DNA from 3 places in the Faecalimicrobium sp. JNUCC 81 genome. Region 2 is predicted to be linked to each of the others. Evidence: riboswitches for the same ligand, from Rfam matches in the RefSeq annotation. Region 2 holds a riboswitch; each other region holds the start of a gene.
What was found. Region 2 has a riboswitch for cyclic di-GMP ahead of JNUCC81_RS19260 (hypothetical protein). Riboswitches for the same ligand answer to the same signal wherever they lie in the genome.
Positions count from the first base shown of each region.

Region 1 (11,281 bases), on a different replicon from region 2:
AATCAGAAATTTTTTCATTTGTTGCTGCAATTATTCTTACATCTACATTTATTAGTTTATCCCCACCTAATCTCATTACTTCTTTTTCTTGAAGAACTCTAAGTAACTTTATCTGAAGCATAGGGCTCATAGCTTCTATCTCATCTAAAAATAATGTACCCTTATGTGCAAATTCAAACAGCCCTAGCTTTCCACCTTTTTTAGCTCCTGTAAAAGCTCCATCATTATATCCAAATAATTCACTTTCAAGTAAATTATCAGGTATAGCTCCACAGTTTATAGCTAAAAAGGGATACTCACTTCTTTTAGATTCATTATGTATTGCGTTGGCAAAAAGTTCTTTCCCTGTCCCACTTTCACCAGTTATTACTATTGATGCATTTGATGTTGCCATTTTTTCAGCTAGATTTTTAGTTTTTTCAATAATTGCAGATTTACCTAAAATATCATCAAAGGTATATTTTGCATAATGACCTTTATTAGATAATTGAGCTCTCATTTTAAGCTGTTTATTTTCTTCTTCCATAAATTTTTGTAAAATAACAAAAGCTCCCATATATTTATCCATTCTTATAACAGGTCTCACGGATATAACTATATCGACATTATTTATTTTTATTAGTTTATGATTTATTTCTTTCATATTTATTTTAAAATCTTCAAATGGTATCTCTTTTAAGCATTCCTTAGCATTTTGCCCTATTATATCTTTGCATTCAAGACCAATTATTGATCTTGCTTTTTTGTTATAGGCATAAATGTTATTGTTCTCATCAACTCCGATTACACCCAGTTCTAGAATTTCTAGAAGAATATAGAAGTTACTTTCAAGATATATAGATTTATTAAACAAATGATCTATACTATAATTTGACCTAGGTAAACTTTGAAAATATTTCTTGAAATTTTCCATCTCTAAATAGCTCTCTAGATTTAACTTAAGTGCAATTTCAACGATTGTATTTATAGATAAAACTCTATCACCTATATCAATTATTTCTTTATTAAAATTATTAGTATATCTAGTTTCTCCTGGTGTTATAACTATATCATAATTAGGCAAATAATCATCACTTGAATCATATGGAATAAATTTAATTTGATTTATACCTAAATCCGTTAAATGAGCAATAGTTTCTATAGACATTCTTGGCGTTATATTTACAACTAATGCCTTTGTACCATCTGGAACTGATTTTAGTTTTTCTAGACTTTCTTTAGCTATAGTTCTTTCTATTATAACCGTATCATTTTGTTTAGATAATTTAGACTTGGCTATAACATCTCCTCTAAAAGAACAAGTAGTAACTACGTATAAATCATGATTTACCTTATCAAATCTTTGTTTTTCTCCTACCCACATAGTATCTAACTCTATTGTATCTCCAAACAAATTAGATAAAATTTTTTCATAAAATAAAGCTGCTTCTTTATCATAAGTTACTATACATACTTTTTTCTTCATAAATGCCCTTTCTATAATTAAAATATAATTTTATTATACCTTACCCATTTACATAGGTTCAATGTGATACTTCTTCCAAAATAAAAGTAAAAGGGTTCATATATAAACTATATGAACCCTTTCAAACTTTACTATTACTTGCAATTATTTTTATTTAGCCAATGAGGAGTAATTGGAGTTAATACCTCACATCCATCTTTAGTAACTAAAATCATATCTTCTATATTAAACCCACCAAATCCTGTCATATAAAATGGTGTCTCTATACAAATAACCATACCTTCTTCTAGTTCTCTATTTTCATTTATTGAAACAAATGGAGCATCTGCAGTTTGAGGTCCCATACTTATACTATGTCCTAAATGCCCTCTTTCATAGAACTTATAATCTGCCTTAACATGATTAAATCCTATTTTAAATAATTCATTAAAAGTTAGACCTGGCTTTATAGCTTCTATCATTAACCTTTGTGCTTCACAAAGCTTTTCCTTTATTTCATATGCTATAGGATGTGCATCTCCTACAATCCAAGTTCTAGAAAAATCTGTTGTATAAAAATTAGTATCTCCATTTACACCACCATCAAATTTTACTATGTCTCCATTTTGTATTTTTCTATCTATAGACCTACAAAGTCTTCCTGAGTTTTTACCAGCGCAGAAAGAAGACCATCCACTTGGTAAACATATACCCGATTCCATTACCTTTTCACAATAAATATCAAATAGTTCTCTTTCAGTTCTTCCTATCTCTACAAATTGACTTGTATAATTTAATGCTTCATCTGCAACTCTTGCAAGCTTTCTGAAATATTCTATCTCATCATCTTCTTTTACTGATCTAGACTCTAAAAACAAATTAGATATATTAACAAATTTAGCTTCTGGTAATCTTTCTTCTAGTGATTTGTAATAGTTAACAGGTAAATAATCTAACTCTAATCCTACTGTTTTGTTTTGTAGTCCAAGTTCTTCTATTGTCTCAACAACAACATCTAAAGATGTAACAAATCTAGGGTTTAATTCTACTTCTTCATTAGCAATTACTTGTTCAAGAGTTTTTGCTCCAACCCATGTACTATATTTCTTAACATCACAATCCATGTAATCTGAAAAAGCCTCTGATTCAAAATCCATTCCTATCGCTACTGGCTTAGTATCTTCGTTATTATCTAAAATTACCACTGCAAAGTGTGGTTGTCTAGATACTGTGTGTTGATGTGAAGAATATGCTGTTATATAAGTAAAATTCTCTGGAGAATTTACTATAGCACCATCTATATTATACTTTTTAAGTATTTTTTTTATTTTACTAGTCTTTGGTTTCATGATAATCTCTTCCTTTTTTTATATGGTTTAATTTATTTTAAAATTAAATACTACATAGGATAGAATAATGGTGCTCCTGGACCTAATGGTAAATTTAAGAAGTACCATACTATAAATAATACTATCCATCCTAATAAAAATGCTATTGAGTAAGGTACCATAGTAGTTATTAATGTCCCTACTCCAGCTTTTTTGTCGTACTTTTGACAGAATGCAACTATTAATGCGAAAAATGGCATTAATGGTGCTATAACGTTTGTACAAGAGTCACCTATTCTATAAACAACTTGTGTTAATTCTGGAGATAACCCTATTCTCATAAACATCGGTACAAATATAGGAGCCATTAAAACCCATTTAGCAGAATCAACTGCTATAAATATATTTATTATCGCAGTTAACACTATGAAACATATTATTAATGGTAAACCTACAAATCCTGTCTTTTCTAAAATTTGAGCTCCGTTAACAGATATTATTGTTCCAAGATTTGAATAGTCAAAGTACTTTATAAATTGACCTGCAAAGAATATAAGAACCAAAAATCCCGTTATTCCTCCTATACCTTTGACCATTAACTCTATTATATCTTTATCATTTTTAACTACCTTTGCTCCTATTCCGTAAAACATTCCTGGTACTAAGAATACTCCACCCATTATAGGGATTATACTGCTCATAAATGGAGAACTTAAAACGCCCCCTGTTTCTGTATCTCTTAACACCCCATTTTCAGGAATTACTAAAACTAATATAAGTACAACATATAATAACAGTGATATTAACGCAAATTTCATTCCTCTTTTTTCTAGATCAGTTATATCATTAACTACTTTCTCTTCTTCTTTAGCTTTATACTCACCTAATCTTGGTTCAACTATTTTTTCAGTTACATAAGTAGCAACTGCTGTTATTAAAAATGTTGATACTACCATGAAGAACCAATTTGAAGTTGGCTGAACTAAATAATTAGGGTCCAACATATGAGCTGCTTCAGTAGATATACCAGCGAACATTGGATCATTACTACCTATTAGTAAGTTTGCACTCCATCCTCCAGAGACCCCGGCAAATGCTGCTGCTAGACCTGCTATTGGATGTCTTCCAAAACTCATAAATATTATTGCTCCTAATGGAACTAATACAACGTAACCTGTAGATGATGCTATATTTGATACAATACCTAATAATACAACCATTGCTGTTACGTATTTTCTTGGAGTTACTTTCGCTATTTTTCTTAATCCTGCTGATAAGAATCCTGTTCCTTCTGCAACACCAACACATAAAATTACCACAAACACTGGTCCTAATGGGAAGAATCCTGTAAAGTTACTAATTACATTAGTAAACATAAATCTTATACCATCTGGCGATAGTAAGCTTTGAGCTGTTACAGTGTTCTTAACAATTTCTCCTGTTGCAGTATCTACCGCATCATAGGAAACACTTACACCCATATTACCCATGATTGCTGATACTGCTATTACTAAAGCACTTAATATTATAAATATTGTAGCAGGATGAGGAAGAGAGTTACCCACTCTCTCCACTGTATCTAGCGATCGTAGTACAAAACTTTTCTTTTGTTTTTTCATTCCAGCTTGCATTTTAATCCCCCTAATTAATTTTTTATTTTATTTAAAGACCAAGAACCGCTTCTTTTAGCTGATTCATTGCTTTTTCTAATAATAATCTTGAACAAGCAACATTAAGCCTCATATATCCTTCGCCACCTTCTCCGAAGCTTCTTCCGTCATTTAGCCCTAATTTGGCTTTATTTATAAAGAAATCAACTAAATCATCTCCATCTAACCCTAAATCCTTACAGTCAAGCCACATTAAATATGTACAATTGGGTCTATTTGGCTTTATTTGAGGTATATTTTCTTTACAGAAATTAATAATGTAATCTATATTTCCTTCTAAATATACAAGTAATTGTTCTAACCATTCTTCTCCATGTTCATATGCTGCCATGTTAGATACTAAACTAAAACAATTATTTCTCTTAGAATCTAATCTTCCTTGAACATCTTCATACTTTTCTTTTAACTCAATATTTGGGAATACTGTTGTTGATACTTGTAATCCAGCTAAGTTAAAAGTTTTTGTTGCTGATATACAAGTCATAGTATTTCTTGCAAACTCTTCTGATATAGAAGCCATTGGTATATGCTTATTTCCCCAAAGCATTAAGTCTGAATGTATTTCATCAGATATAACCATAACTCCATTATCTAGGCAAATTTTTCCTACTTTAGTTAACTCCTCTTTTGTCCAAACTCTACCTACTGGATTGTGTGGATTACAAATTATTAAATACTTTGCACCCTGTTTAGCTTTTTCTTCTAAATCATCAAAATCTATATAATAATCTCCATCTATTAAATTAAGAGGGTTATATAATAACTCTCCTCCCCAATCTTCAACTGCTGTGAAAAATTCTGAGTACACAGGTGGCTGTACAATAACCTTTTCCCCTCTTCCTAAAAATTCTCTCATAAAGTGGCACATCATAGGCATTACACCTGTTGAATGAGACATATATTTTATATCTATATCCCAGTTATTCTTTTTCTTTTGCCACTCTTTTACTAATTCGAAATATCTTTCTGGTCTTGATGTATATCCAAACATACCTTGATTAGCTCTATATATCATAGCATCTATTATTGGTTGAGCTGTTTTTAAATCCATATCTGCTATCCAAAGCGGTATTATATCTTTCCTTCCAAATTTATTTGCTGCTTCATCATGTTTTGCCGAATAGTTTTTGCTACGATCCATTATTGGATTAAAATCGTAAATCATAACTATACCTCCTTAAAATTTTTTATACTATTGTTTTAAGCAATATGTATGCCAAATTTACATCTATGAAAACATTTTCATTTTATTGTATAATAAATTACACTCTTATACAATACAACAATGTTAATATTTAAACATTATGCGACATCTTTCTATAATTTAGTATATTAAAATTATTTTTTTACAATAATTGGATATTATTATAGCTAGAATATTTCAACCATTTTATGGAAATTGGTTGTTTTATATGGTTGATTTTTAGGTTACTTAATAACCATTTCAGTGTAGATACCCTTAAAATAAGATAATTATATCTAGTATTAATTTAAACATAAAAAAGCTGACTTATATTTAATATAGAAGCCAGCTTTTTTATGTTTAATTACACTTTTTTATTTTCCTTAAAAATATAATAAAAATATTATTTTAATAAAAATCTATCGTTATAGTTTCATTATTAGATATATTCTTAAAAAAATTAATATCATTTTTATTTAAATTATTTATAATAATTTCATATCCATTATGTTCACATATGAAATAAGGATCTACATCATTTTCTTTATAAAAATAAATGCTAAACCATTTTAATTTATTTTTATTTAAATAACCACTTATTAAAAGATTTACTATATTTTTATCTTTTTTTACTTTAAAAAATATTTGGTTATGATTTGAGTTAATTTCAGTTTCCTCTTCTTCTAATACATTCAACTTTGACCTTATTTCACTAATTACTTCTAAGTCATCATTAAAACAAGACAATTGAATAACGTCACTTTCTTTAATCAATTTTTCAACTATTAAAGGGAAAAATGACCAATCTATAGGGATTATATCTGTATCATATTTAGAACTTATATAAACATCATAGATATCCTTTTTTATTTTATTAGTATATATATTACAATAAGGATCTGGAACATTATCATGTACACATTGTTCAACTACTTCATATGCATCATGTTTTAAATTTTTAAAATAAATACTTTCTTCATCCTTATTAATGTCTATTAAAGCAAATTTAATAGTATTATTACTTAAAGAACTTATAGCTCCAGGTTTTATTATTTTATAATTTTCGTGATTTTCTAAACATTCAAGATGATTATCTGCGATTAATAGATAATCATGACTATTTATATTTAATATTTGTTCTTTTTTTGAAAACTTCTCAATAGAATTTTCTGTTATTATAGTTGTTAAACTATTACCTCCAAAGGAGTCTGAGTGTTCATAATTTGAATGTATCATAAAAATTTTTTTACCAAATAACTCAATTGACTTAGATAATGGTAATTCTTTAATTTTACTTAATTTATCATTTCCCAATTTTTCTAATGTCCATAATTCATGTGATTCTTCTTCATCAAAGAACAAACAATCATCATGATTATAATTGATTAATTCATATTCTTTATTACCCATAATATTTATAAATCTTTTGTCATTCATAACTATATCAAATACTTCGCATGGATTAGGCCCATCTTGAACAAAATCACCAAGATTTAAAATATAATCTATATCATATTTTTCTTCTATATATTTTAAGAATTTTCTTAGTGAATGAATATTAGAATGAATATCAGAAATAATGCATATTTGACCCATATAATATAGTTCCTCCTTTTCTGATTAAAAATACCTTATCATTATATAAGAATAATATTTTTATATATTTTTACAATATATAGTGTGTAAATGGTTATTTCTTAGACCTAAATGGTTATTTGAAAAATTTTAAAATTATTTTTAAATTATAGATATTTAAATATACTTACCTTTTATACCATAAAAAATAGCACTTATTTAGTAAATAAGCGCTATTTCTTATTAGAATAATTATCTAAATTTTTTATGTATTACATCATTATCATTTCTGTATATTTTTTAAATGATACTGGACGTGAGTAAAGATATCCCTGACCATAATCTATTCCAAGATTCATAGCTATATTATGATCATCTTGTGTTTCTATTCCTTCTATAACTACTTTACATCCTAAGCTTTTTCCCATATCAACAATTCCTCTTAAGACTTTAAGCTTTTTTTCTTTATTATCATTAGGCTTTGGTAAAAACTCTCTAGGTATTTTTATTTCAACAAAATTAATATTACATAATCTATAATAAGAAGAATATCCTGTTCCAAAATCGTCTATTGATATCTTATAACCTTTTTCATCTAATTTATTTATTGTTTCTATAATTCCTTCATATTCATTTATAGGGTCTGTTTCTAGTATTTCAAGTATTATTTGTTCTGGGTTAATTGAATATTTCTTTGTTATTCCTAATATGTCCTCATATATAGAAGGACTCTTTAATGTATTTATAGATATATTTATAGAATATGTGTTATAAATACAGTTACTTTTTATTATATCCTTACACATTTTTTCAAATACATGTATATCAAACTCATATTCTTTATCTAAATCTCTTATTATTTCTATAAATTCTAGTGGAGGTACTAACCCAAACTTGGGATTATACCATCTACTTAAAATCTCCCATGATATTATATTTCTATTTATTATATCGACTTTAGGCTGATATACTATGCTAAATCCAGGCTTATCATTAGATAAGATATCTTCTCTTATTGCCCAATATTTTTCTTCAAATTTATTTATATTCAAAGGCCCCATATTCCCTCCCATTATTTTATATAAAAAAAGACTAAAAACATCAGTAGATATTTTTAGCCGGTTGTACCAATAACTCCACATATTCTAGGTACCCATATACAGAATATGCTTCAAAGTATCTAACTATATATTAAACCCTATATGGTATATATGTCTATTCATTTATATGCATTTCTGTTTTTTTATAAAAATATGTTTCATATATAAAAAAAGCACATAAAATCTAGTTAGATTTTATGTGCTTTTTATAATTTATTTATTTATACCAAAGAATTTCTTAGCATTTTCTTTTGTAGCTTCACATACTTCTTCATAAGATATACCTTTTTCTTGTGCTATCTTATCTGCAACAAATTGAACTAATGATGGGTCATTTCTTTTGCCCCTATGCGGCTCTGGTGCCATATAGGGAGAGTCTGTTTCTATTAATAAATACTCTAGAGGTATTTCTCTTACTACCTCCCTAGTTTTTTTATTATTTTTGAAAGTTACAGTTCCTGGTATAGAAATATAACAACCCATTTTTATATATTCCTTAGCTAATTCTACATTTCCACTATAACAGTGTAGCACACATCCTATTTCAGGATTTTTAGTATTTTTGATTATTTCAAAAGTATCTCCATGTGCATCTCTATCATGTATTATTATAGGTAATTTTAATTCATTAGCTAACTCTATTTGCTTTTTAAACCACTCTTTTTGTACTTCTCTAGGAGAGTTATCGTAATAATAATCAAGCCCTATTTCTCCTATTGCTACTACTTTATCATTTTCAGTAGCTAATTTTCTTAAAGTTTCTATTGCAGTATCATCAAGTTCACCAACATCATGTGGGTGAACTCCTACAGCTGCATATATAAAATCATATTTCTTTGAAAGTTCAATAGCGCTTATTGATGTTTCTATATCTGCCCCCGGATTTACTACTAAATCAACATTTTTCTCTCTTAAAGACTTTATTAGCTCTTCTCTATCTTCATCAAATCTTTCATCATTTAAATGTGCATGTGAGTCAAATAACATATTTTTTCTCCTAACTAATTAACGAACTTCGCATCCATCATTAGCACCTATTGCTGTTGGAACTACTAAGTCATCTCCATCATTTCCAGCTGCTAATATCATACCTTGAGATTCTACACCTCTTAATTTAACTGGTTTTAAGTTACATACTACTATAACGTCTTTACCAACCATATCTTCTGGCTTATACCAAGCTGCTATTCCAGATACTATTTGTCTTGTTTCTGGTCCTATTTTAATTTGGGATACTAATAATCTGTCTGCTTTTGGATGCTTTTCACAGCTTATTACTTTACCTACTCTAAGTTCTACTTTATCTAGTTCGTCTATTGTTATATTTTCTTTGTGTTCTAAAGGTTTTTCAACTACCTCGTCTTTTTTTTCTGAGAATAGTTCATTTAATTCTTCTACTTCTTTTTCTATATCTAATCTTGGGAATAAAGCTTCACCTTTGTGAACTTTTGTGTTTTCTCCTATAAGACCAAACGTCTTAACACTTTCCCAAGTTGTTAATTCTTCATTAACTATACCTAATTGACAGTATATCTTTTTAGCTGTTTCATTCATTATTGGGTTTATAAGAGTAGCTATTATTCTTATAGATTCACATAAGTTATAAAGTACAGTATCTAAAGTATCTTTATTAGCTTCATCTTTAGCTAAAGCCCAAGGCATAGTTTCATCTATATATTTGTTAGTTCTTCTTATTAATTTCCAAGCGCTTTCTAATGCTTCATTAAATTGAAGTTTATCCATTTCTTTTTCAAAATTTTCTACTGATAATCTAGCAACTTCTTTTAAATCGTTATCAAATTCAGTATTTGCCTTAGCCATCGGTATTATACCACCATTGTATTTTTCAACCATTGCTACTGTTCTACTTACTAAGTTTCCTAAGTCATTAGCTAAATCTGAATTTAATCTTGTTACGAAGTTTCTATGAGTATAGTTTCCATCTTGACCAAATGCAAATTCTCTTAATAAGAAGTATTTTAATGAATCTACTCCATATCTTTCTATCATTTGTTCTGGATAAACTATATTTCCTTTTGATTTACTCATTTTATCATTATCAAATAATATCCATCCATGTCCATATACTTGTGTAGGTACTTCTTCACCTAAAGCCATAAGTATTGCTGGCCATATTATAGTATGGAATCTCATTATTTCTTTACCTACTATATGAACGTTCGCTGGCCAGAATTTCTTGTATTCTGAATCATTTTCACTCATATATCCTAAAGCTGTTATGTAGTTACATAAAGCATCTACCCAAACATATATAACGTGCTTTTCATCAAATGGTACCTTTATACCCCAGTCAAATGTAGTTCTAGTTACACATAAATCTTCTAATCCTTTATCTAAGAAGTTAGCAACCATTTCATTTTTTCTTGATACTGGGAAACAGAAGTTAGGGTCTGCAAATAATTCTCTTAATCTATCTTCATATTTAGATAATTTAAAGAAATAAGCTTCTTCTTTAGCTAAATAAGTGTCTCTGCCACAATCAGGACACTTATTTCCTTCTAATAATTGAGATTCTGTCCAGAAACTTTCACATGGAGTACAGTATCGTCCTTCATAAGCACCTTTGTATATATCACCTTGTTCATATAGCTTAGTAAATATCTTTTGGATTATTACCTTATGTCTATCTTGTGTTGTTCTTATGAAATCATCATATGATATGTCCATTGTGTTCCATAGTTTCTTTATATCTGCTATCATTCCATCTAAGTATTCTATTTCTGTCATACCTTTTTCTCTAGCAGTTTTTTGTATTTTTTCTCCGTGTTCATCAGTTCCTGTTAAGAATTTTACATCATATCCACAGAAACGCTTAAATCTAGCTATTGCATCTGCTGCAACAGTTGTATAAGTATGTCCTATATGTAAGTTACCACTTGGGTAATATATAGGCGTTGTTACATAAAAACTTGGTTTAGTCATGTTATTACCTCCTATTTATTGTATTAAAAAACTCGCCT
Region 1 covers NZ_CM132203.1:3,683,172-3,694,452, forward strand. Annotated here, with positions in the region: gene JNUCC81_RS18015 (sigma-54 interaction domain-containing protein) at 1-1,465, opposite strand, end outside; gene JNUCC81_RS18020 (M24 family metallopeptidase) at 1,600-2,793, opposite strand; gene JNUCC81_RS18025 (AbgT family transporter) at 2,844-4,403, opposite strand; gene JNUCC81_RS18030 (MalY/PatB family protein) at 4,435-5,607, opposite strand; gene JNUCC81_RS18035 (metallophosphoesterase family protein) at 6,034-7,221, opposite strand; gene JNUCC81_RS18040 (EAL domain-containing protein) at 7,473-8,261, opposite strand; cyclic di-GMP riboswitch class II at 8,308-8,391, opposite strand; gene JNUCC81_RS18045 (TatD family hydrolase) at 8,514-9,287, opposite strand; gene metG (methionine--tRNA ligase) at 9,306-11,243, opposite strand.
Region 1: it holds a riboswitch for cyclic di-GMP, as region 2 does, so the genes downstream of both, JNUCC81_RS18040 (EAL domain-containing protein) here and JNUCC81_RS19260 (hypothetical protein) in region 2, are expected to answer to the same signal.

Region 2 (11,281 bases):
CCACATTTAATCCTCCTATAATATAAGATTGTTGCATATATTCATATTTTATAAAATCTTTACCTTATGGGATATCTCCATTGTTATTAGTTAGTATTATAGATATATTATTTTCCGCTGCTATATGACTTATACTTACAGCATCTACTAATCCACTTTATCCATTAACTAATTCTATTTTTGATATATATTTTATTATGTCTTCCGAATTACCTGATACCCCGATGATGATATCTCTATTACATTTACTATCTTATTTAAGATCAAAGAAAAAATTATGAATAAACAAAACATTAGTAAGGATTTCGGAACTACTTTTTTAAGTATGGTCTAATATGGATATTAGGAGTAATTGGTTATATACTGATTTCTAATTGGTATTTTTGGATATCTTTTATAGTTTGAGTAATATATATTTTCAAAAAATACTAGTTTTAGTTATAAAATATTTGATAAATATAAAATCAATTAGTAGTTAAATTTCAGTTTATAGATATTTAAGTAAAATTTAATATAAAATATTATAATGGCTAATAAGTTCGGTTTTAATATAAAAAGCTTTAATAAAAATATTTTTATTAAAGCTTTTTATATTATTTATCTTTTATTTGTTTTTTTCTATTAATTATACTAAAGAGTATCAAGCAAATTGCACTTGCACCGATGTAAATTAATAAAGAGTCATCTCCTGTTTTAGGATTCAATTTTTCATTTGTAATATCGTCTATTGTTATTTTAAATGGCTTATCAAGCTCTGTTGGTGATACAACAGGCTTATCAGGCTCTGTTGGTGGTACAACGGGCTTGTCTGGCTCTGTCGGTGGTACAACAGGCTTATCAGGCTCTGTTGGTGGTACAACAGGCTTATCAGGCTCTGTTGGTGGTACAACAGGCTTGTCTGGCTCTGTCGGTGGTACAACAGGCTTATCAGGCTCTGTTGGTGGTACAACAGGCTTGTCTGGCTCTGTCGGTGGTACAACAGGCTTATCAGGCTCTGTTGGTGGTACAAAAATATAATTTTTTGTTTTTACTATAACGTTATTAGATAACAATGGATAAAGTTTTTTTCCATTTTCTTCAAATTGCGCTGAAAAATTATTAATAGCCTTTAAATTTTTCCTTGTTTTATTTGGTATCTTTACAGAATATTCTATAGTTATTTTATCTTTAGCATTTAATTCTAAATCTTTAAAGTGTACTTTTATAGACTTTACATCTTTATGATATTTATCATCCCAGATATCTTTTCCAATCATAGTTTTTCCATCGGAAGATAATCTTATTGGATTATTACCTAAACTATAAAATGTATCATAATTAGTTATTACATTACCTAAACTATCTTTCACTAATATACTATTTTCAATTAATTTAACATCAAATTGTGAATTTTTATTATAATCTAAAATAGGATTTTTATCATTTTTTGTTGGTAAAATATCATTAATATCAGTTAATTTAAGTGTATTACTAGAATTATTATTTACTTCTAATTTATAGTTTACTATATCTCCATCTTTTGCTAATAATTCATTTTTAGTAAAATTGTTTTGATTTTCTAATTTTGAATATTTACTTAATGTAGCATTCATACTCTCTACGAAATTTAATGAAGCACTTGAACTGACATATAAATCACCATATTGTATATTACCATCATAGTCAACACCATCTTCTACTCTATTATTCTGTGGAAAATCTGTTGATTGAACACCTTGAACAAACGGTATATCTATTGTAGAAACCCCTACATTATTTTTAATTTCATGTTCAATACTATTAATTTTTGTTTTTAAATTTATAACAATCCTACTAGATTCTGGAAGTATATATTTAAATTTCCATCTAATAATATTATTAATTTTATCTTTTTCAAAAGTCATAATATTATTTATCTCATCTTTACTTAATATACTAGTTCCTTTTCTATCAGTTATTTCTATATCATATTCTAGTACATCTATATTATGCGGCAAACTATCCCATATAATCGGATTAGGTAAATTTTCATTTACAGTAGATGAAAGTACTATTTTATAATTTAATAAATCTCCTATTTTTTTTGGCATATCTCCAACAATGGATTTAGAAATATTTGCATTGTAAGCCCTTATATACTCAACTGAATCACTTTTGCTTACTGATTTTGATTTAATACCGGACTCTGTTTTTGTAAAGTCAGCTTTATTAGTTAGTATTGTCCCACTTTGTAAAGTAGTGCCATTTTCATAACTTGGTTGTATTTGTGTATAAAATCTTATAGGTTTTGAATATATAAGCTCTGAAACAGGATTATTTATTACAATTTTTATTTTTGTTATATAGTTTTCATCTGTTGTAAACTGTTTCTCTATATTATGAATTGTATTTGTACCAAATATCATCTCATTACCTGAAATATTTAAATAATGAATGTAATTAGAATTTTGTTTTGTTGATATATATACATCCATACTCATATTATTTATACCAGATAAATCACTATTATTTTGAACTTTATATTTTCCGAGCTCTATTTTATTTAATCTCATATGATGAGGGAAAGTATCCTCTACCGTAAGATTATCTAAAATTCTAGATGTTGGATTTTGCATTACTATATTCCAGATACTAGTTCCTTCATAACCTACAGTCGGTTTCGAGGCTCTCCTTTTACCAAAAAAAAGTCCTTCTGCTTCATCTCTAACTTGATTATTACATTTTACACTTGTTAAGAGATTACTTTTTTTATCATATAATTTGGCTGTATTCAAAATAAATTCACTATCTACTAAGTCTAGATACTTTACCTTTATAGTTAAAGTAACTCTAGAATCAGATATATTTTTATTTATTTTAAATTCAATTTCTTTTTCCTGCTTATTATAATTAAAAGTTCCGATAGAAGCATTCTCATTTCCTGAGCTTTTAACATTATATCCTATAAACTCAAGATTTTTATTTGGCAAAACATCTATAATAGAAAATCCATTTAAATTAACTCGAGTGTCATTAGATATCGTTATATCATATTCTGCTATACCATTATCTTTAACAATTACACTAGATCCTACTTTTTGCTTAGATAGCTTTATACCTGTATTTACTTGTGCTATAGTTTCTTCAGATTCAACCTGCTCTGATTGTACACCACTATTTTCTAATGATACAAATGCTGTTATTTTACCTATATCGTTAGTTGAAGGTTCTTTAAATTCAACTGGAATTTTTATACTTCCGGTAATATCACTTACAGAATGTTTTAATTTTATTATTAGTTTATTATTTAAATAATTCACACTTTCTATTTCATCGCCTAAAATAATTGAGTTTTCTTTGAACTTTATATTTTCATTAAACTCAATATGAATGCTTGAAGAATCAGTTGCGTTCCCAAGTATTTTATATTGTATATTATAACTATAAGAATAATTATCATTTTCTGTTACAGTTAGCTTCGATGCTGATATACTTAACTTTGAATTTCTAAATATAACTGGTATGCTTGAAATAGTATACTCTGAAGGATAATTTATGGATGCATGCACAGATGCAGTAGAAGTATCTGGTAAAGCATTTTTAAATTTTACATTTATTTTTAAATTATCTTTTATTATTGTCCTAGAACTATTTGTTTTTAGTTTATAAATGATTGTCCCATTTTCATAAGTTTCATCAATTATATTTTCATTCGCTTCCTTATTTTTAAATTCGATAACTTCTAGTTCAGAAGGTATCGTTACTTTTATAGATGTTTCTTGTTGCCCTATATTATCCATTTCATAACTTATTCTATACTCAAATTCTTCATTTGGTTTTAAAATACTTTTATTAGTAGTAATACTAAATTTCTTAAGAGGCTTTATCAATTTTATACTTGGGCTACTATTAGTAGTTATAATTGAACCAGACTCACTAATTATATTAGATTTAAGTTGTAAATTAGTATTATCAGAAGTATTGTCATTAAACTCTAAATTTAGAGTAATTTTATTTGATAAATTATCACCTTTTTTTATTGTATATACAATACCTTCATCAGTTATTTCTTTATCTAATATATCATCATTGCTAGAGCTAGATATAATATTTACTAAATTAAAAGGAATATTTATCTTTAGCTTTAAAGGCTTATTTGATGAATCAATATTATACTCTAATTCATATATAAATTTATTTTTAGATACTACTTCTGACATATTAAAGCGTGTTGTAAGTGTCGCTTTTGATACACTTAATAATTTATCCTTATTCGTACTATCTGAATTATTAGATATATTTATAGAATGATCCATATCATTTTTTTCATCTTTGATATCCTCTAGTTCTTTATTTTTATTATCCAAATTTTTTTCTTCTACTGTATCAGTAGTATCATTTTTTTCAGAATTACTTTCATTTACTACATCTGTAGAAATTATCTCAGAATCAATAGTTTTTGATGCATCTTTTAATGTATTAGCAAATGAATAACTAATAGAGTTACTTAAAATAGAAACTATAAGTAAAATAGTACAAAATAGTTTATTTTGTTTATTTCTCACATTACATCCCCTCTCTTTTTATGATATATTTATCCTACTTATTTTTAATAAGTACGATAAGATAATTTTTACATAGCCGGTTTCACCACTAACTCCATGTATTCTAGGTGACCACATACAGAATACATCTCAAAGTATCTATTATTTAAATTTGGATGCTAATATGTGTTAGTTTAAATTAAATTCTATTATCGTAAAATTGGATAGATAAATTCTTCGATACAAACTCCCTCCCCCTATTTCCTTATTTCTACAAATAACAATGTAATTTATAAGATGTTTAAATTTAATTTATCATTTGAAGTTTTATATTTTCTATCTTTTTACTAAATATCGATTATTTAAATTGTTATATTATTAGCAACAAAGGTTTGACTTTGTATTTATTTAGATATATAACTTAAGCTTATATTTATAATACTTACATTAATATCAAATATATATCACTGAGTTTAATAGAAAAAAATATATTTTTTGTCAAATAATATATTTTCTTATCATAATATATCATTTTAAAGTAAAATGTTATAAAATGAAATGAAATAATATGTAAATACTGATAAATTTATACATTTTCTATCTATATATTGTTTTACCTTGTATCTTTTTTAAATATAAATTAGTGTATTTAGTTTAAAGACAGTAGTTAGTAAAGAAAAGTTCAAATTTAAAAGAAAAATAAACTAAGTTATATATAATTTGAAAGAAATTGGTATGGATATATTCGAAAATAATTTAGTATATTTTTTATGAAAGTTATAACTTTAATATATAAAATATATTATCTATGTCATTATATTAGTATATGGAAAATAGAAGATCAGAATAGTAGAAGATGCAGGGTGCGGCTGAGATGCTAGCGTATGGAACAGGAGTTATTATCGATGCCTCATTATAGACTTTCTACTTGATATAGCGGCACCACTTATTATTATAGTTATAAGCATAGTACTTATTATTTGTTAAGATAAGAGAAAAAATAAAAGAAAAGAAAAAATGAATACTTTGATGAATATAAAAAATTTATAATTAAAATTAGGAGGATATTTGTATGGAAAATAAAAATATTAAAACTAATCTATTTATAATAGGATTAATTTTAATATTAGTATCTCCTTTGTTTGGCTATACGTTGGGAGAAATTGCTATTAAATTAATAGGTGGAACAATGGATACTTCTACATATGAGTGGATTATCGAATCTACAACAGCAAATATTAGAATAATAGGATCAATATTATCTGTAATAGGAGGATTTAGTTCATTATTTTATCAATATTTTCTAAATAATAAAAATGATTAAATTTAAGAATAAAAAATTCAACTATTACTTAAATTTTACTTTATATAATACTTATATTTAAAATAAAGTTAAGCGGAGGAAATTTTATGAAAAACTGTACTGAATGTAATTATAAATTTACACTTAGTGATAGATTAAAAGGTTCATTTTTTAGTAAATTAAAATGTAAAAATTGCAATGCATTATATAAAGAAAAGAATACTATTTATTCACTGATATATTATAGTTCAATTGTACTTATATTTTTTATAGTGCGAGGTAGAGTAGGTTTAGAAAATCCAACTTTAAATTTTATTTTGTATATGATAATAGCAGTTCCAATAGTACTTTTATTTAACTTTATACCTCATAAATGACAAAGATATAAAAAAATTAATTGATAAAAAAGTGTCTACAAATCAAAATTTTCTTTAACAATTCTTAAAATTTCACTTTAAAGGACAGTTAGGTATTTTTAATAAAGTTAAAGCCATTAGAATCTAAATAAATGGATTCTAATGGCTTTTTTACTAGATATATTTAAATAAGTTTATATATATTTCTTAAATAATAATTTTTTAAATTATTGTTTGTTATAATTTCTATAATATACACATTTATAAAAGGGGTTGAAAAATAAAATGTTTAATACAAAAAAATTGATATTTTTTTTACTAATTGTAAGTGTTCTAGGTATCTTTTTACCTTGGTTTTTCTTTGATAAAAACGTAGATTATACTAATGGAATTTTATGGTTTTTTAGCTCACCAATTATGGTCATTAGTTTTATTGCATCATTAATTCTATTACGACTAAAAAATAATTCTATGTTATTAAGATTATTTACTCTTATATCTTTGACATTAATACCTATTAATTGTCTTTACTTATTTTTAACATGGCATATACTTACAATAACAGGTAAATTAGATATAGTCATAAGTTTTAGAACAGCTCATTATGGTTTTTATATAACTTTTATTAGTTCACTTATTGCTACTATTTTATATTTTTTTAACTATGCTACCAAAATAAAGACTAATTAATATTAAAAATTCACTTTAGAGGACAATTAGATGTTTTTAATAAAGTTAAAGCCCTTAGAATCCGAATAAATGGATTCTAAGGGCTTTTTTACTAGTTATCTTTAAATTTTACTTTAAAGTATAGTTAGTATTAAAAATAAAATCAAAGCATTTAAAATCCAAAATAAATGGATTCTAAGGGTTTTGATTTTATTTTTAAATGTGTTTTAAGAATTAATTAAATTTTGGCTCTATTTTCTTAAATATCATTAATAAAGACATAACAGTTGAGCTAAGATTATACTTAACATCTATAGAAATCTCTTTATCATTAATAAAATCTACAAGTAATTGTTCATCTACATTAGCAAATTTAGCAATTGATTTGGTTGTTAACTTATATCCATCTATTAAAATATACAAATAAGTTCTTAACTTAAAATCAGGTTTATTTAAACTGATTTGCTCCAACATTAAAATCTGTGTTGTAAATAAATTAAATTTATCAAAATCTGAAAATAGATCCTTTTCAGATTCTTTATAATTTTTTATTACCTCAATATCTACATTCAATAAATTAGATAATAATTCTGAACTCATGCCATGTTCATTTACTAGTTTATCTAATAAATTTTGGATATAAATATTATCTATTTTTGTTACTTCCATTTAATACACCCCTTCACCTTTAGATTTCGTATTTTTATTAATTAAAATTCAAATAAGTTGATTTTAATAGATATTTTAATCCTACTCTTGAAATACGTTTTTTAAGAATAGTTCTTCTTATATATTTGGAACTAATCACCAATGAACATAGTTATACATTTTTAATATTCATCAAGATATTTATTTTCATTTATTTCTTTTAACTTCACATAAAAATTGCCTAATGTAACCTCGTAATATGGAACATACCATAAAAACCCTATTCCAAAGGTAATTAAAGAAACTATAGCCCATCCTATAAAACTCAAATGTAATATGAATAACTCTGATTTAAATCCATTCATAAGTTCACAACTTTCTATTAAACATTCCATTATACTTATTTTAGGATTCTCCACTAAAATAAAGTATATCTGCGAAAACATAAGCAACCATATTATCCCTGGAATTATTAGTAACATCATCCCTATAATAGCACCAAATCCTATTATAAAATTTATAACCATCGATTTAATAAAAATCTTTATACTAGTAAACCCATAAAATAAATCTTTAAAGCTTGCACTTGATCTGTCTTCTATAAAATTCAGTATAAATTTACTAAATCCTAACTGAAATGGTCCAGATATTATAATAAATACGATATTTACTACATTTATATTTTGTTCTAAAGCATAATCGAAGTTTTTTAATTCGGAAATTATTGTATATGTTAAACAAATTAATATTACTCTCCACCAATTATCTTTTAACTGCCTTAGTGTATTTTCTTTTAATTCAGCCCTACAAATCATAAATTAACTCCTTAATAAGTATTTTTAATTTAAACTTTTTATATAAGCAAAAAGAAAGACATACCATTTACTTATAAATATCTATTAGTGATATAAATTAAATACTTCAATGTCTTTTTACAATTTTAAACAATCAGTATTTATTATTTTCCACATACTTATATAATGCCATAGATAGTATGTATTGTGTCTTTAAACCCAAACACCTTTTTATATAAAACTAATTAAGAAAAAAGTGTCTATAAATCAATTTATTCTTTATACGTGACCATCTATTAAATTTACTTTTAAATGACAAGAAATATTTTTTAATGAAAACTTACTTTTATTCTGTAACTTATGTAAATATCTCCGTAATTCAATCACTATTATTATGTATTCTTTTGAAAAATAGTATAATTTACTTATATTATTTTTATTAAGGAGGGTTATAAATATGCTAGAAAGTATAATAATTTTAATCGTAGGTATTTTAGGTCTTGTGTCAGGATGGATGATTAGAAAATATAAACTCGGTAGCCTTATATGTTGGGTGAATTTAAAAAAATATGATAATGATAAAGTTGCAGATATCATGAGTTCTCATATAATGATGCTCGGAATATGCTTAATATCAATCGCTGGTATAAACTACGTATTAGAAAATAATTATCAATATATTATTGTAATTACAATGATATTACTTGGTGTTGCAACTGAATTAGGTGTATACTATAGAATTTATAAATATGCAAAATTAGAAGATTAAATTGTTCAATAAAATTTATTAAATCTAAGGGGGGAATTTAACTTGTATTTAGGTTCTTTAACAATGGCTATCATATTTTTTATAGTAGCGTTTATATTTTTGATATTTAAAAATAAAGCATGGTTTTTAATAGGTGGATATAACTGTATACCTAAAGAGCAGAGAAAAAACTATAATGAATCAAAACTTATTAAAGATTTCAGAACTACTTTTTTTAAATGTGGCATAATATGGCTATTTGGAGGAATTGGTTGTATCCTGATTTCTGATTGGTGTTTTTTGGTTTCTTTTATAATTTTTGGGATATATTTTTCAAAAAATACTAGTTTAAGTTATAAAATATTTGATAAGTATAAAATAAACTAGCCTTAAAATTTGCATTTAGAGAATAGTTTTTCATAAAAAAGAGTGTCTCTGTTGAAATTACTATATTTCTCTAAATACACTCTTTTTTATTTTTTCATTTATTATGAAACTTTATTTATATTTGTATTAATTGCATTTTTATGTATTTTTATTTATTTTATTAAAATTAAAATCTTGTTCATAGAATAATAGAAATGGTGTTATAACATGTAACATTAAATTCAGTATTATAAACATAATAAAGTTTAACCAAGTACCAAAATTAAAAAACTCTATAAATATATTTATTAATATAAAACCTACTAATAAATAATAAATAAAAACATACAACTCATTATTTTTTTTTATTTTATATTCTGATCCACAAGACTTACACCTAAAATTATCAAATCTATACTTTGACCAAATACTGTACTTTTCCCATATGCTATAATGTTTCCCACATATTTTACAATCTTTAATCATAAATAAAAACCTTCCTTTAATATAAAACATCTATCTTTAATTTATATTATTCTAAATATAGTGTATAATAATCATCTTCCTCATCCTTAACTTTAAATTTAGAATGTTTATTCTCTATTTTTTTATTTTTTATGTATTTATCAAAATCATATTTTATATCTATATTTACCATTTCTACAATCTTATTATTTTTTATAAATACTATCGTATTTATGTCATCTCTAGTATTAATTGAATTATCTATATTTACATCCTTAAATTTAGAATTTATATCTGAATATGGATGAAAAATCATCATAGTATCCCAATCAAAGTTTGCTACTTTAGAAAAATCTAATTCTTTTTTTGACTCTATTTCAAAGATAATTTTTTTATTTAATTCTTCATTAGAAACTATCTTAGTATTAATCTTTATAAAGAAAAATAAAATCATTATTATAAATGTAAAACCTACAAGTAACATCAATCTTTTCTTCATATTTTCTCCTCTTTATTATTTATATTTTACCTTTATTTTTGATAATTTGTATTTCTCCTTTTATAAAATTTATTAAAAATAGATTCTAAGTCACTTAAATCATCAAAGTATTCTTCAAAATATCCACAATCACAACATATATATTTTGTAGCAATAGCCGTTTTAAAAGCATTTATATTTACACCATTACTAAGATTTACTATTTTATTTTTACAACTAACAATTTTTTCAGAATTACATTTCATGCATTGATTCGTTTTCTTCATAGTCAATAACTCCTTTTTAATTATAATTTTCAATGTTATTTTTTATCTCATTCATAGATATAGAATTATCAAATGTTCTAATCAATGAAACTTTATTTATTAAACTTTTTTAATTCTATATAAATTAATTATTTGTTTACTTTCACTTTATCTATGTTTGTATTGATTTCATTTATTCTACATTTTTCTTTAATATCATATTGTCTGATTCAATTCTTATATTATAAAATTTCTTTACTAAATCATTCTCTTTTTCTATATTTTCATATATATTTTTTAGTCTCCTTTTTCCTAATCTTTTGTCTAACATTGCTAATGCTCTAACTAATATATTTTCTGATTTCATAGCATCTTCTATTGATATATTTAAATATATATTTATTGCTTCATAAAAATCAAATTCACTAAAGTATCCATTTTCATTTACAATCTTATATCCCTCTGAATCTCTTTTTATATAGTCTTCAAAGCTTTCATTATCTAATCTAAAGCCGACTACATGAAAATGCTCTCTATCTAAAACGATTGTTGCCATACTACATATTTCGTCTTTATTTAAAGTTATAACAGCTCTTCCTAAAGAGTCATGTGACTTTCTATATTTAATAATATTAAAATCTATTCTCTCTCTTAACGAATCACACAAATTATTTTTTAGAATTTGT
Region 2 covers NZ_JBSJXY010000002.1:55,039-66,319, forward strand. Annotated here, with positions in the region: gene JNUCC81_RS19255 (cell wall-binding repeat-containing protein) at 1-4, opposite strand, end outside; gene JNUCC81_RS19260 (hypothetical protein) at 594-4,523, opposite strand; cyclic di-GMP riboswitch class II at 4,589-4,672, opposite strand; gene JNUCC81_RS19265 (hypothetical protein) at 5,575-5,826, shown strand; gene JNUCC81_RS19270 (TIGR04104 family putative zinc finger protein) at 5,913-6,182, shown strand; gene JNUCC81_RS19275 (HTH domain-containing protein) at 7,065-7,499, opposite strand; gene JNUCC81_RS19280 (DUF975 family protein) at 7,661-8,293, opposite strand; gene JNUCC81_RS19285 (hypothetical protein) at 8,730-9,041, shown strand; gene JNUCC81_RS19290 (DUF3784 domain-containing protein) at 9,084-9,407, shown strand; gene JNUCC81_RS19295 (TIGR04104 family putative zinc finger protein) at 9,546-9,872, opposite strand; gene JNUCC81_RS19300 (hypothetical protein) at 9,919-10,350, opposite strand; gene JNUCC81_RS19305 (hypothetical protein) at 10,383-10,616, opposite strand; gene JNUCC81_RS19310 (SF0329 family protein) at 10,789-11,281, opposite strand, start outside.

Region 3 (11,281 bases), on a different replicon from region 2:
CACTTATGTATTTATCTTCACTATAAACTACGACTTTTCTTTCCTTTGTTACTATATTTTTATCACTATCTGTTACTTTATAAGTTATAGTATATTTTCCAGTTTTACTTGTAGTAAATCCATTGCTATTAACTTCAACTTTATTAGCTATATTTCCATCTTCTTGATCATTTGCAACTACACCTGACATTAAATCAAATTCACTATTTAATTTTACAAAAGTATTTTCTTCAACTTTTAAAGTTGGGAATTTAGCTTTTATTATTTCTTCAGCTTTATTTAAATCACTTTCAAACAATTTAAATGCAGGATGATTTTTAACCTCTTCTCTTAAAGCTGCTACTTTTTCTAATGTATTATATTTTTCTGTTATCTCAGTTTTACTATTATCAGTAAATAAATCATTACTTACTTTATCTGATAAAGTATCTTTTTTATAAAATGATACTTCACTTAAACTTGCCCAACCTTGATTAGCTTCAATGAATTTGAATTTAACTCTTCTTACATTATTCTTAGATATTTTAAATTCTACAATATCAGTATTACTTCCAGTATATTCACCTTTTCCTGACAATACAAAGTCGTCTCCTTGTGCCTCATCTGAAACATATATTTCAAATTTTCTAGCAAATCCTTTACCACCAGCATCTCTTCTAGCAGAATATGCCATTTTATCTATATCAGAATTTTGCCCTAAGTCAAATATAACTTCATTATTAAATGAGCTACTATTTGCTTTTCCTGTTTCCCAATGAGTATTTATGTTATTATCTATAGCCTTTGATATAACACTGCTACCATAATTTCCACCATTGTTACTTACAGATTTTACTGGTAATTTAAATTCTTTATTGTACTTAGCTAAATTATCAAATTGACTAAACTTAGATTTATTAACTGATAATTCTTCATATACCGTTATATATGATTTTTTCTCTACTGAGTTTTTATCACTATCAGTTACTTTATATACAACTTCAAATCTTCCAGTTTGTCCTTCTTTATAATTGTTAGATATTATTTCTATCTTCGAAGTCAAGTTTCCATCTTCAGCATCTTTTGCTATAATACCGCCCATAATGTCTACTTTATCTCCTAATTTATAAACCTTATCTTTAGCAGTTATAACTGGCTTTGAATTATTAGTAGTTAGTTTTGGATTAGCTATTATACCATGGTCTGAACTATTTCCATTTCCACCATCATGTATTTCTATAACTAATTCTTTTACATCTTTAACATCTACGTTTATATTTATCATATTGTCTACATGTTTTAAAACTGGTGTAGTAGCTAATGTTTTTCCATCTCCTACTATTTTAAATGTTATACTAGATTTATCTTGTGCTTGTAAGCCCATATCTACTCCAAGCAAAGCTTCAAATTTATCATAATCTTTACCAGATAAGTCATAGACTATTTTACCATTTGCATGTATTCCAAATCCTTTTTCAAATGTCTTTATGTCTCCATTTACTCTGCCTTTTATATTAGTATTTCTTCTTGGAGTACCATATTGAGTCTCTACAGATTTCCACTGAACATCTGATAAATAATCATAATTACTTACTACTTCAACTGCTACAACCTTTTCTGTAGTTATACCTGCATCTTCTAAAGTATATCTGACTTTATATAAACCTTTTTTAGCAGTATTTACGTTACTTTCAAATTTAACCTTAGAAGTTAAATCTTGTCCATTGTTACTATTTCCCTTAACATAATCCATAGGGTTAAATTCTTCATTTAATCTTAGAATTAATTTATCTTGTTGAACTTTTATACTTGGTGAGAATGAGTTTATAGCAACTTTATTTCCTGTTCCTAAGTTAAGGTCATAAGGTACAACTTCGTACTTAGAATTTTTGCTATGGTCTGCACTAGTATCTATAAAGCTATTGTTTGAAGTAAATCCTATTATTTCACCATCTTTGATTACTTCAAATCCTAGTAAATCTGATTTAGCATTATCTTTTACATTAAATGTTATCTTCGTTTTATTTTCAACTTGATTTAATGAAACTTCTAATACATTCTTATCAACAAATCCTTTTCCTTTATAATCAAATTTATTATCATTTAAATACCAAATTTTCTTACTTAGCTTTGGATACTTACTAGTTTCTTGTCTAGTCTCTTCGTTTACTTCAAATCCATGTCTTGCAAAATATCCACTTAAATCTTCTCCAATTGCTTCAGATGAGAATTTAATTAAGTATTGCATTTTTACATTAGTAGGATTTTCTTCCCCAAGGCTTACATTTCTTTCTCTGTATAATCTATTTAATTGTCCCCAATAACCTGGCTTGTACATTTCTAATTGCCAGTAAACTGCTAGATTCTCGAAGAATCCACCTTCAGTATATTTATTAGAACTTTCACTTAATACATTTTTGTAAACATGAGAGTCATATGGTATTCTCTTATCTAATTTATTATAGTATCCAGACATATACATAGGTAGCATATTGTTTGTTACTTCACCAAATACTCTTGCTCCTACATCCATTCTATGTCCTATTTCATGAGTTAACCCCCAAGATCCGCCTCTATCTTCAAAAGGAACTAATAAACTCGCCATCACATCACCTTGGACACCTATATGTCCTGATGCTGCATACATATATCCAAATGGTTGAGCAAGTCTTACATTATCTCTTATATATTTAGGATCATTTTTTATGCTACTTCCATCTAAAGCATAGTATTTAAATAATTCTTTCATATGAGTATTATAAGATTTTATAGTATCTAAAGGATTTACACCTTGCTCTATGTAAGCTTGATATGCACCTGTTGCAGTACCTGTCCAGAATATGTGGTCACTTACAAATTCAAATGTATCTATTACTTCTCTGTCCAATACATTAGGGTTTTTCTTTTTATCTTCATCAATTTTCTTTTTATATTCTATTAAGGACTTTTTAAATTCTTCTATATTAGTATCTTTTGTTACAAATGGGAATTTTTGTCCTCCAACAAATCTTATTACTGGTGCCTTAGGCTGTTGCTCAGGTGTATAAGGATTTACAATATATATTGGTCCACCTTTAGTTACATCATGCTTGTACCAATCATCTTTTGGTATTTCTGGTACCGTTATAACATTTTTGCCTGGATGAAGACTTAAAGTTCTTCCCCAAGTTGACCAACTTCCCTCTTGTTGTGAGAAGAATATTTGAGGTAGAGGTTTATTAGGATCTGCATCTACATAAACAGTTAATTTTTCGCCTGGCTTTGCTAATACTCCTGTTGGTTGATTGTTATTTCCAAATCCAAATTTTAAATTCTTGTCTGCATGTTGTACCATATCTCCATGTTGTTCTGCTACAACTACTTTTGTAGTTTCTAAGTTTCCTTGAACTATGTCTTTTGCAGTATTTATATCTACTTTAAATAATTCTTCTAATGGATGTCCTTTTACTTCATTTTCTAGAGCACTTAATTTTTCTAATGTGTTGAAGTTTTCTGCTACTTCATTCATTAATCCATTTGTAAATAAAGATTTCATTTTATCATAAACTTTGTCTTCTTTATATAACCTTAAGTCTCCAATTGAAGCCCAGCTGTCTTGAACATTATCAAATACAAACTTTAATCTTTTTACTTTCGTTGGATTAAATTGTACTTCTAATAAATCACTTGTGACTGTATACTCTCCAGTAGTTATCTTACTAAAGTTATCTCCCTTTGTTGTTGGTGAAACATATATACTAAAGTTTTTAGCAAATCCTTTACCACCATTTCTACTTTTATATACTAATCTATTTAAAACTTGAGCTTCTTTTAAAGTTAAGTTTACTTCATTTTTAAATGAATCAGAGTTTGGTCTTCCTGTTTCCCAATGTGTATTTATATCTTCATCAACTGCAAATTTTAATGCTGATCCCCCGTATTGACCGCCGTTATTCGATATATTTGCTATTTTTTCACTACCTATTCTAAACGCTTTATCATACTCATTTATATGAGACGTGTAAAAAGGTGTAAATTTACTTATAATTGCATTAGTAGATGTTACTTCCCCTTGTTGTACTAATTCTATAGCATTTAGTAAATTTTCTTTATAATCTTCATAAAATGGATGACTTTTAGCTTCTTCTTCTAATGCTTTTATTTTTTCAACAGTATTAAATTCATCTCCAATTTGACTCATCGCAGAATCTTTAAATAGTCTATCCATTTTTTCGCTTAATTTATCTTGAGTGTATAACCCAAACTCAGCTGCACAAGCCCAGTTTTCATATCCTTTTTTAAATACAAATTTAACCCTTTTAAACTCTGTTGGATTAAATCTTATTTCAATAGAATTTTGAGTTATTTGTGATGTTCCACTAGATACTAAGTCAAAAGTGTCACCTTTAGATGTTGTTGAAGCGTATATATCGAATGCTTCAGCAAATCCTCTATTTGAACCACGAGGTGCAGTATATACTATTCTATTTAATTTAGTTAATTCACTTAATTCCATTACAACTTCATTTGTAAAACTTGAAGAATTTTGCTTAGCAGAATGCCATTTAGTCTGTGGATTTCCATCTATTGCTCTAGATATTGCATTTTCTGCATAACTTCCACCATTAGCAGTTATCGATACTATCTTATTAGAAGGTAGTTTGTAAATTTCATTATATGCTGGAAGTAAGTCACTGTTTATATCTTTAAACTTAGATACTTTTGCATCAGTATAACTAACTTCTTTTTTATCAACAATTAACTTAGCATTATCTATATCTTCTTTAAAATCCTCGTATAGTGGATGATTTTTAACGTCTGATTCTAAAGCAATTATTTTTTCTATACTATTAAATTCTTCACTAACTTGATTCTTAGAGCTATTTGTAAATAAGCTTTTCATTTTATCACTTATTTCATCTGCTTTATAAAACATAAATTCTGATGCTGATGCCCACTCTTGATTAGCTTTTTTAAATTTGAATTTTATTCTTTTAAATTCAGTTGAATTGAACTTAATCTCTACTATATCTCCGCTAGATCCTTTATACTCTCCACTAGTTACTAGTTTAAAGTCATCGCCTTCATTTGTAAGAGAAGTATATATTTCAACTTCTTGAGCAAAACCTTTACCTTTTGCCGATACTTGTCTTGCCGCATATACGATTCTGTTTAAGTTAGTTACTTCATTTAACCCAACTACTACTTCATTTGTGAATTCTGAGCTATTTGGTTTTCCAGTTTCCCAGTGTGTCTTTAGATTTCCATCTATAGATTTCTCAATGTTGTCACTTCCATATTTCCCACCATTGTTAGTTATAGATGTTATGTTTGAGTTGTCCATTTTGAATACTTCATTATAAGCATTTAATTTATCATTATTATATAAATCAAATTTACTTATAGTAGCTTTCTTAACTTCATTTTCAGATGAAATTTCTAATTTTGAAGTGTTGCTGTTCGGTATCTCACTTGCTAAAACTTCTATTGTTGTAGCTGAGAAATTAGTGATTATCGCTGCCATAGTTACGGCTGCTATTTTTTTTCTGTGCATATTTTACCTCCTGATTAGTTTTATAACCCTCAGAAGTACATTAAAAAAGCTACTCAAAAAGAGTAGCCTTGTATATTACCTAATAAATTTAATATTTTCACAATAAACAAAAGTAATAATATTAATTAACTAAGCTTAAAAACAAAAAGTATAATGTACTCTTTGGCAACTGGCTGACATAGTTATAAACCTTAGTCCCTATAGCTTTGCGTCCCCAGATTTCCCTAGGTTTGCCTATTTAATTTTATTTTAAAATTATTTTCATTATTATTATACATTTTTTTCCATCATTTGCATAGTATAAATTTTCATTTAATTTTGATTAATCAGACTTAATCGATTTTTTATCAACTTTTAGAATTCTTAGCTTCTATATCTGATTATAAATTCTAGTTTCTTTAAAATTAATAATTTATAATATTATTTTTTCATAATTTTTCTTGAAATATATAAAATATTATAATTGCAGTAATTAATGTAAAAATAGATGTAATTAAATTTGAATCTACTGAAACATAAAATACATAAAAACAAGCATTGTCTATTGCATGAAGAAGTATACACAACCAAATACTTTTTGTTTTATAAAATAACGGAGTCATTATAAATGATGTAGCAATACAACTTATAGCAAATGGTATAAACATAAGTTTTTGTTGATGTGAACCTACAACAAACCACATTGGAATATGCCAAATTGACCAAACAAATCCAAGTACTAAAGTAGCTATAGTTGGAGAAAATCTTTCTAGAAGCCTCGGTAATAGAAATCCACGCCATCCAATTTCTTCAAGTCCTCCTCCAATAATTGCAAAAGGTACAATAAAAATAATTAAGCTAAGTGGATATCGTAGCATCAATAAATTGTTGCCTTGAGTTTTAAAAGCTATATATGCAGATGCCCATAATATAATTGGAGCAAAAATAGTGTATAAATACATAATCGGCTTTTGTTTTATATTTATTATAGATTTTAAAAATAATTTAAATTCATTAGTTTTATTATAGTATCTTTTAAATGTAATAAATGCTGCAATAGAAGGTGAATATCCTGCAATACCATAAATTATCATAAAAATAGGTGTCCCGAAAGTTAATATATTAAATTGTGTTGTTATTATCGATATTGTATAAAAAATCATACTTATGGTGATTAATGAAATCGTGTAAAACTTCAATTCCTTATTCATATATTACCCTCCTTATCTACCTATATTTTTTGTACTATATATAAATTTATTATGCCACTACTATTAATATTACTTGCATAAAAATAAAGCCTATTATATTTAATTATTGTAGGCTTTATAATAATCTCAAATTTGTATATTTTAAATTAATTTATGATAATTTTTTAAACTCTTTTACTATTTTAGCTGAGTTAACGTTGACTTAAAATAACGTAATATTTATAGATTGTAAAGATAGGTTTTACATAAAAAAGCTATGACTTCATGGTCATAGCTTTTTACTTATAGCTATTTTAGTAATATCTAATTTCTTTTTTTAACCATATCTAAAAAATACTTATGAACTCTTAAATCATCAGTTAATTCAGGATGAAAAGATGTAACTAGCATATTATTTTCTTTTGCTGCTACTATCTTTCCATTAACTTTTGATAGTACTTCTACTTTAGCACCTACATTTTTAATATAAGGCGCTCTTATAAATACCATAGGAATATTATCTCCTATGTAATTTACTTTTTCTTCTGTATTAAAACTTCCTAATTGTCTTCCATATCCATTTCTTACAACCTCTATATCCATTGTACCAATATGTACATCATCATTTTTAATCTCTTTAGCAAGTAAAATCATACCTGCACAAGTTCCCCATACAGGAGTTTTACTTAAAATTTTTTCTTTTAATGTAACATGTAAATCAAGTGTTTTAAGTAATTTTCCTATTGCTGTACTTTCCCCACCAGGTATAATAATCCCATCAATATTTTCAAAATCTTCTTTATTTCTAATCTCTATAGATTCTGTACCTAATTTTTTTAACATATTTATATGCTCTCTATAAGCACCTTGCATTGCTAATACCCCTATATTCATATTACCATCCTCTAACTGCTAACTTTTCTTCATTTGCTAAGCTACTTACAGATATTCCACTCATAGCATCACCTAAATCTTCTGATATCTCAGCTAGTTTTTTAGGATTATTGTAATGTGTAACTGCCTTAACTATAGCCTCTGCTCTCTTCTCAGGATCATCTGATTTAAATACACCAGATCCTACAAATACACCATCGCATCCAAGTTGCATCATTAAAGCTGCATCTGCTGGAGTCGCAATTCCTCCTGCTGCAAAGTTAACTACTGGCAATTTACCATTTTCGTGAACATATTTTATTAAATCATATGGAGCACCCATTTCCTTAGAAATATTCATAAGCTCTTCTTCTCCCATAGATACCACTTTTCTTATATCGGATATCATAGTTCTCATATGTGTAACTGCTTCAACTACATCTCCTGTTCCAGCTTCACCTTTAGTTCTTATCATTGCACAACCTTCACCTATTCTTCTTAGAGCTTCTCCTAAATTTCTAGCTCCACATACAAAAGGAACATTAAACTTAGATTTATCAATATGATATATATTATCTGCTGGAGTTAATACTTCACTCTCATCTATAAAATCTACTTCTAAAGCTTCAAGTATTTGTGCTTCTACAAAATGTCCTATTCTAACCTTTGCCATTACTGGTATACTTACCGCTTCTTGAATTTCTTTAATCATTTTAGGGTCTGACATTCTTGCTACCCCACCATCTTTTCTTATATCTGATGGGACTCTTTCTAAAGCCATTACTGAACAAGCTCCTGCTTTCTCTGCTATTATTGCTTCAGCTGGATTTGTAACATCCATTATTACTCCACCCTTTAACATTTGTGCTAAATTTTTATTTAATCCATATCTACTATTCATACAAAATTCCCCCTACCTTTAAATTTTTACTTTAACAATAAAAATAGTAGTACAATTTATACGTATTATCAATTAATATCTTCTGAAATACTTGTTTAAACTCAATTGTATCCATACATTTTTTTTCAATACAATGTATCTAGAAAATACTTAAAAAGCAATTTTGACATTGAAGATATAGAAACTTATAAAGTAGAAATGCTATCAACTGTTGAATGTAGTATAGATATGGGAAATACAAGTGATGAAGTTAAAGGTTATGCTAAAAAAGTAACTAAAACTGTACATAATGATGGTATAGCTTTCGGCATTGAAAATTTCATATTATAAAAAATTCACTTTGCTCATGTCACCAACAACCTACAAATCAGCTCAGTTTCTCAAAATCATAAGCACTCTAGTTATAAACCATTTATCTAGAGTGTTTTATTTTTATTGATATTAATTATCATTTTTATTTACAAATAATTATTAATATGCTATTATCTAATTAAGTTAAATAATATTTACGGAGGTAGATTGATATGAATAAAGTTAATATAATATATTGGAGTGGCACAGGAAACACTGAAACAATGGCTCAATCTATATTTTCAGGTTGTAATGATGATGCTAAGTTATTAAGTGTTGATAAAGCTACTCTAAATGATATAGATGAAGCTGATGTATTATTTTTAGGTTGCCCTGCAATGGGAGATGAAGTTTTAGAAGAAGGTGAAATGGAACCTTTTATGGAAAGTATCTCTTCTTTAGATAATAAAAAAGTAATACTATTTGGATCTTATGGTTGGGGAGATGGCCAATGGATGAGAGACTGGGAAGAAAGAATTACAAGCTTAGGAGCTAATATAGTTGAAGAAAGCGTAATTGCAAATTATGACCCAGAGGCTTCAATATTAGATTCACTTAGATCTTTAGGTGAAAAATATTCTAAATAAAATTCGCTACACTCATGTAAACAACGACCTGCAAATTAGGTCCATTGATCAAATTTAGTAGTTAAAATTCTTTCTGTTGTATTTAATTATTTATTTACAACTTAAAATTTAAATATTATTGTATACACATTTAAGATCCCCTAGTAATCATTTTGATTTCTAGGGGATCTTATTTAATTTAAATATATATTTAATTAACTCATAAGTATTTTTAAAAACTTTTCTCTATTATTTAAAAAATCTTGAGTAATTTGATAATTCTCGCTTTCTTCATAATTTACAGTAGTTATCTTTTCTTCTTTTATTTCATATATTACTGAATTTGGATAAGCCATAAGTATTGGCGAATGAGTTGCTATTATAAATTGACATCCTTCATTAACAAGTTCATTTAATCTAGTTAATACTGCCATTTGCCTTGCTGGAGATAAAGCTGCTTCTGGTTCATCAAGAATATAAATTCCATTTCTTGAAAACTTGTTTAGAAAAATAGATAAAAATGATTCTCCATGAGATTGCTTATGTAAGGATACTCCTCCATATGCGTTTATAATCGGCATACCCATAGTCTCTTTATCTAGTTCATCTATATTAGATGCAACATTGTATAAGGATTCTGCTCTTAGAAAAAATCCTTGCCTAGGCTTTTTAAATCCTTTTGATAGTGTTATGTATTTATGTAAGTCTGAATGACTATCACAAGTTGAAAAGTTAAAGTTTTTGCTACCACCTTCTGGATTAAATCCGTAAGATACTGCTATTGCTTCTAATAGTGTGGATTTTCCACTCCCATTTTCTCCAACTAAGAATGTAACTTTAGGATGAAATTCTAATTTGTCTAAATTTTTTATAATTGGTAGACAAAATGGATACTTATTTATATTATCTATTTTATCTTTGTTTAATTTTACATATCTAATGTATTGTTTAATATTTATCTCTTCCAATAGTAATCACTCCTTGCAAACTTAGTATAACACGTTATTGATTTTAATTAATATTATTCATAAGCTATAAAAGTAAACTTACTTAAAACCATAAGATTAACACCCTAAAAATTTATTTAAATCTCTTTGGCTTCTCTACTCTCATAGCTATTATATAACCACATTCTGTGCATATATATGCTATTATATTTGAGCTCAGTCCAAATGAATCCATTGGCTGCATACTTCCATAACCTTTTTGTATTCCTCTCTCTATTTCATCGCAACCACAATTTGGACATTTATCAATGTTTATCATATATTCATTCTCCTTAATTATAATATTTGTATTTTATAGTATAATTTATCTATTTTTAAAGTTTCTTCTTTAACTTTTTCTAATTCATTTTAGGTAATTGTCATAATTAATTACTATATTTTCTATCTTAGCATAATTTAATTTCTTAGATTTACTAATAAACTATCAAATTAACTTTAACTTTTCAATACATTGTGCTTAAAATGCCGTTTTTTGTACCTAAATAGGTATAATTTCATAAAATTAGTATAATATTATGAAAAGTATAATAAGATATCTAAAATACTTTTTCTAGGATTTATTTCATCATTAAGTATAGAGGTAGTTCAGCTATTTGTAGGATATAATGTATCTGATATAGATGATATTATTTTTAATACTACTGGTGCAATGTTAGGTCTATTATGTTATAAGTTATTAAAAAAAGTAGTTAAAAAGACTAAACTTAATAATACTTTAGAAAGTATAAATGATTCTTATACAGAAAACATATTTAACAAAAGTATAAAAGTCCTATCTATGATAAGTATATTGATATTTAGTGTGTATACTTATTATGTTTATGATCAAACAGGGTCTGATAAATTATCTAATGAAGAATTAGCCATAGAAATTTTCAAAGATAATAGTGGCAAATTTATTG
Region 3 covers NZ_CM132203.1:2,046,977-2,058,257, forward strand. Annotated here, with positions in the region: gene JNUCC81_RS10110 (NPCBM/NEW2 domain-containing protein) at 1-5,512, opposite strand, end outside; cyclic di-GMP riboswitch class I at 5,674-5,757, opposite strand; gene JNUCC81_RS10115 (CPBP family intramembrane glutamic endopeptidase) at 5,941-6,702, opposite strand; gene pdxT (pyridoxal 5'-phosphate synthase glutaminase subunit PdxT) at 7,006-7,575, opposite strand; gene pdxS (pyridoxal 5'-phosphate synthase lyase subunit PdxS) at 7,577-8,455, opposite strand; gene JNUCC81_RS10130 (HAD family hydrolase) at 8,561-8,785, shown strand; gene JNUCC81_RS10135 (flavodoxin) at 8,980-9,393, shown strand; gene JNUCC81_RS10140 (AAA family ATPase) at 9,588-10,340, opposite strand; gene JNUCC81_RS10145 (hypothetical protein) at 10,453-10,638, opposite strand; partial or broken gene JNUCC81_RS10150 (hypothetical protein) at 10,954-10,998, shown strand; gene JNUCC81_RS10155 (hypothetical protein) at 11,029-11,281, shown strand, end outside.
Region 3: it holds a riboswitch for cyclic di-GMP, as region 2 does, so the genes downstream of both, JNUCC81_RS10110 (NPCBM/NEW2 domain-containing protein) here and JNUCC81_RS19260 (hypothetical protein) in region 2, are expected to answer to the same signal.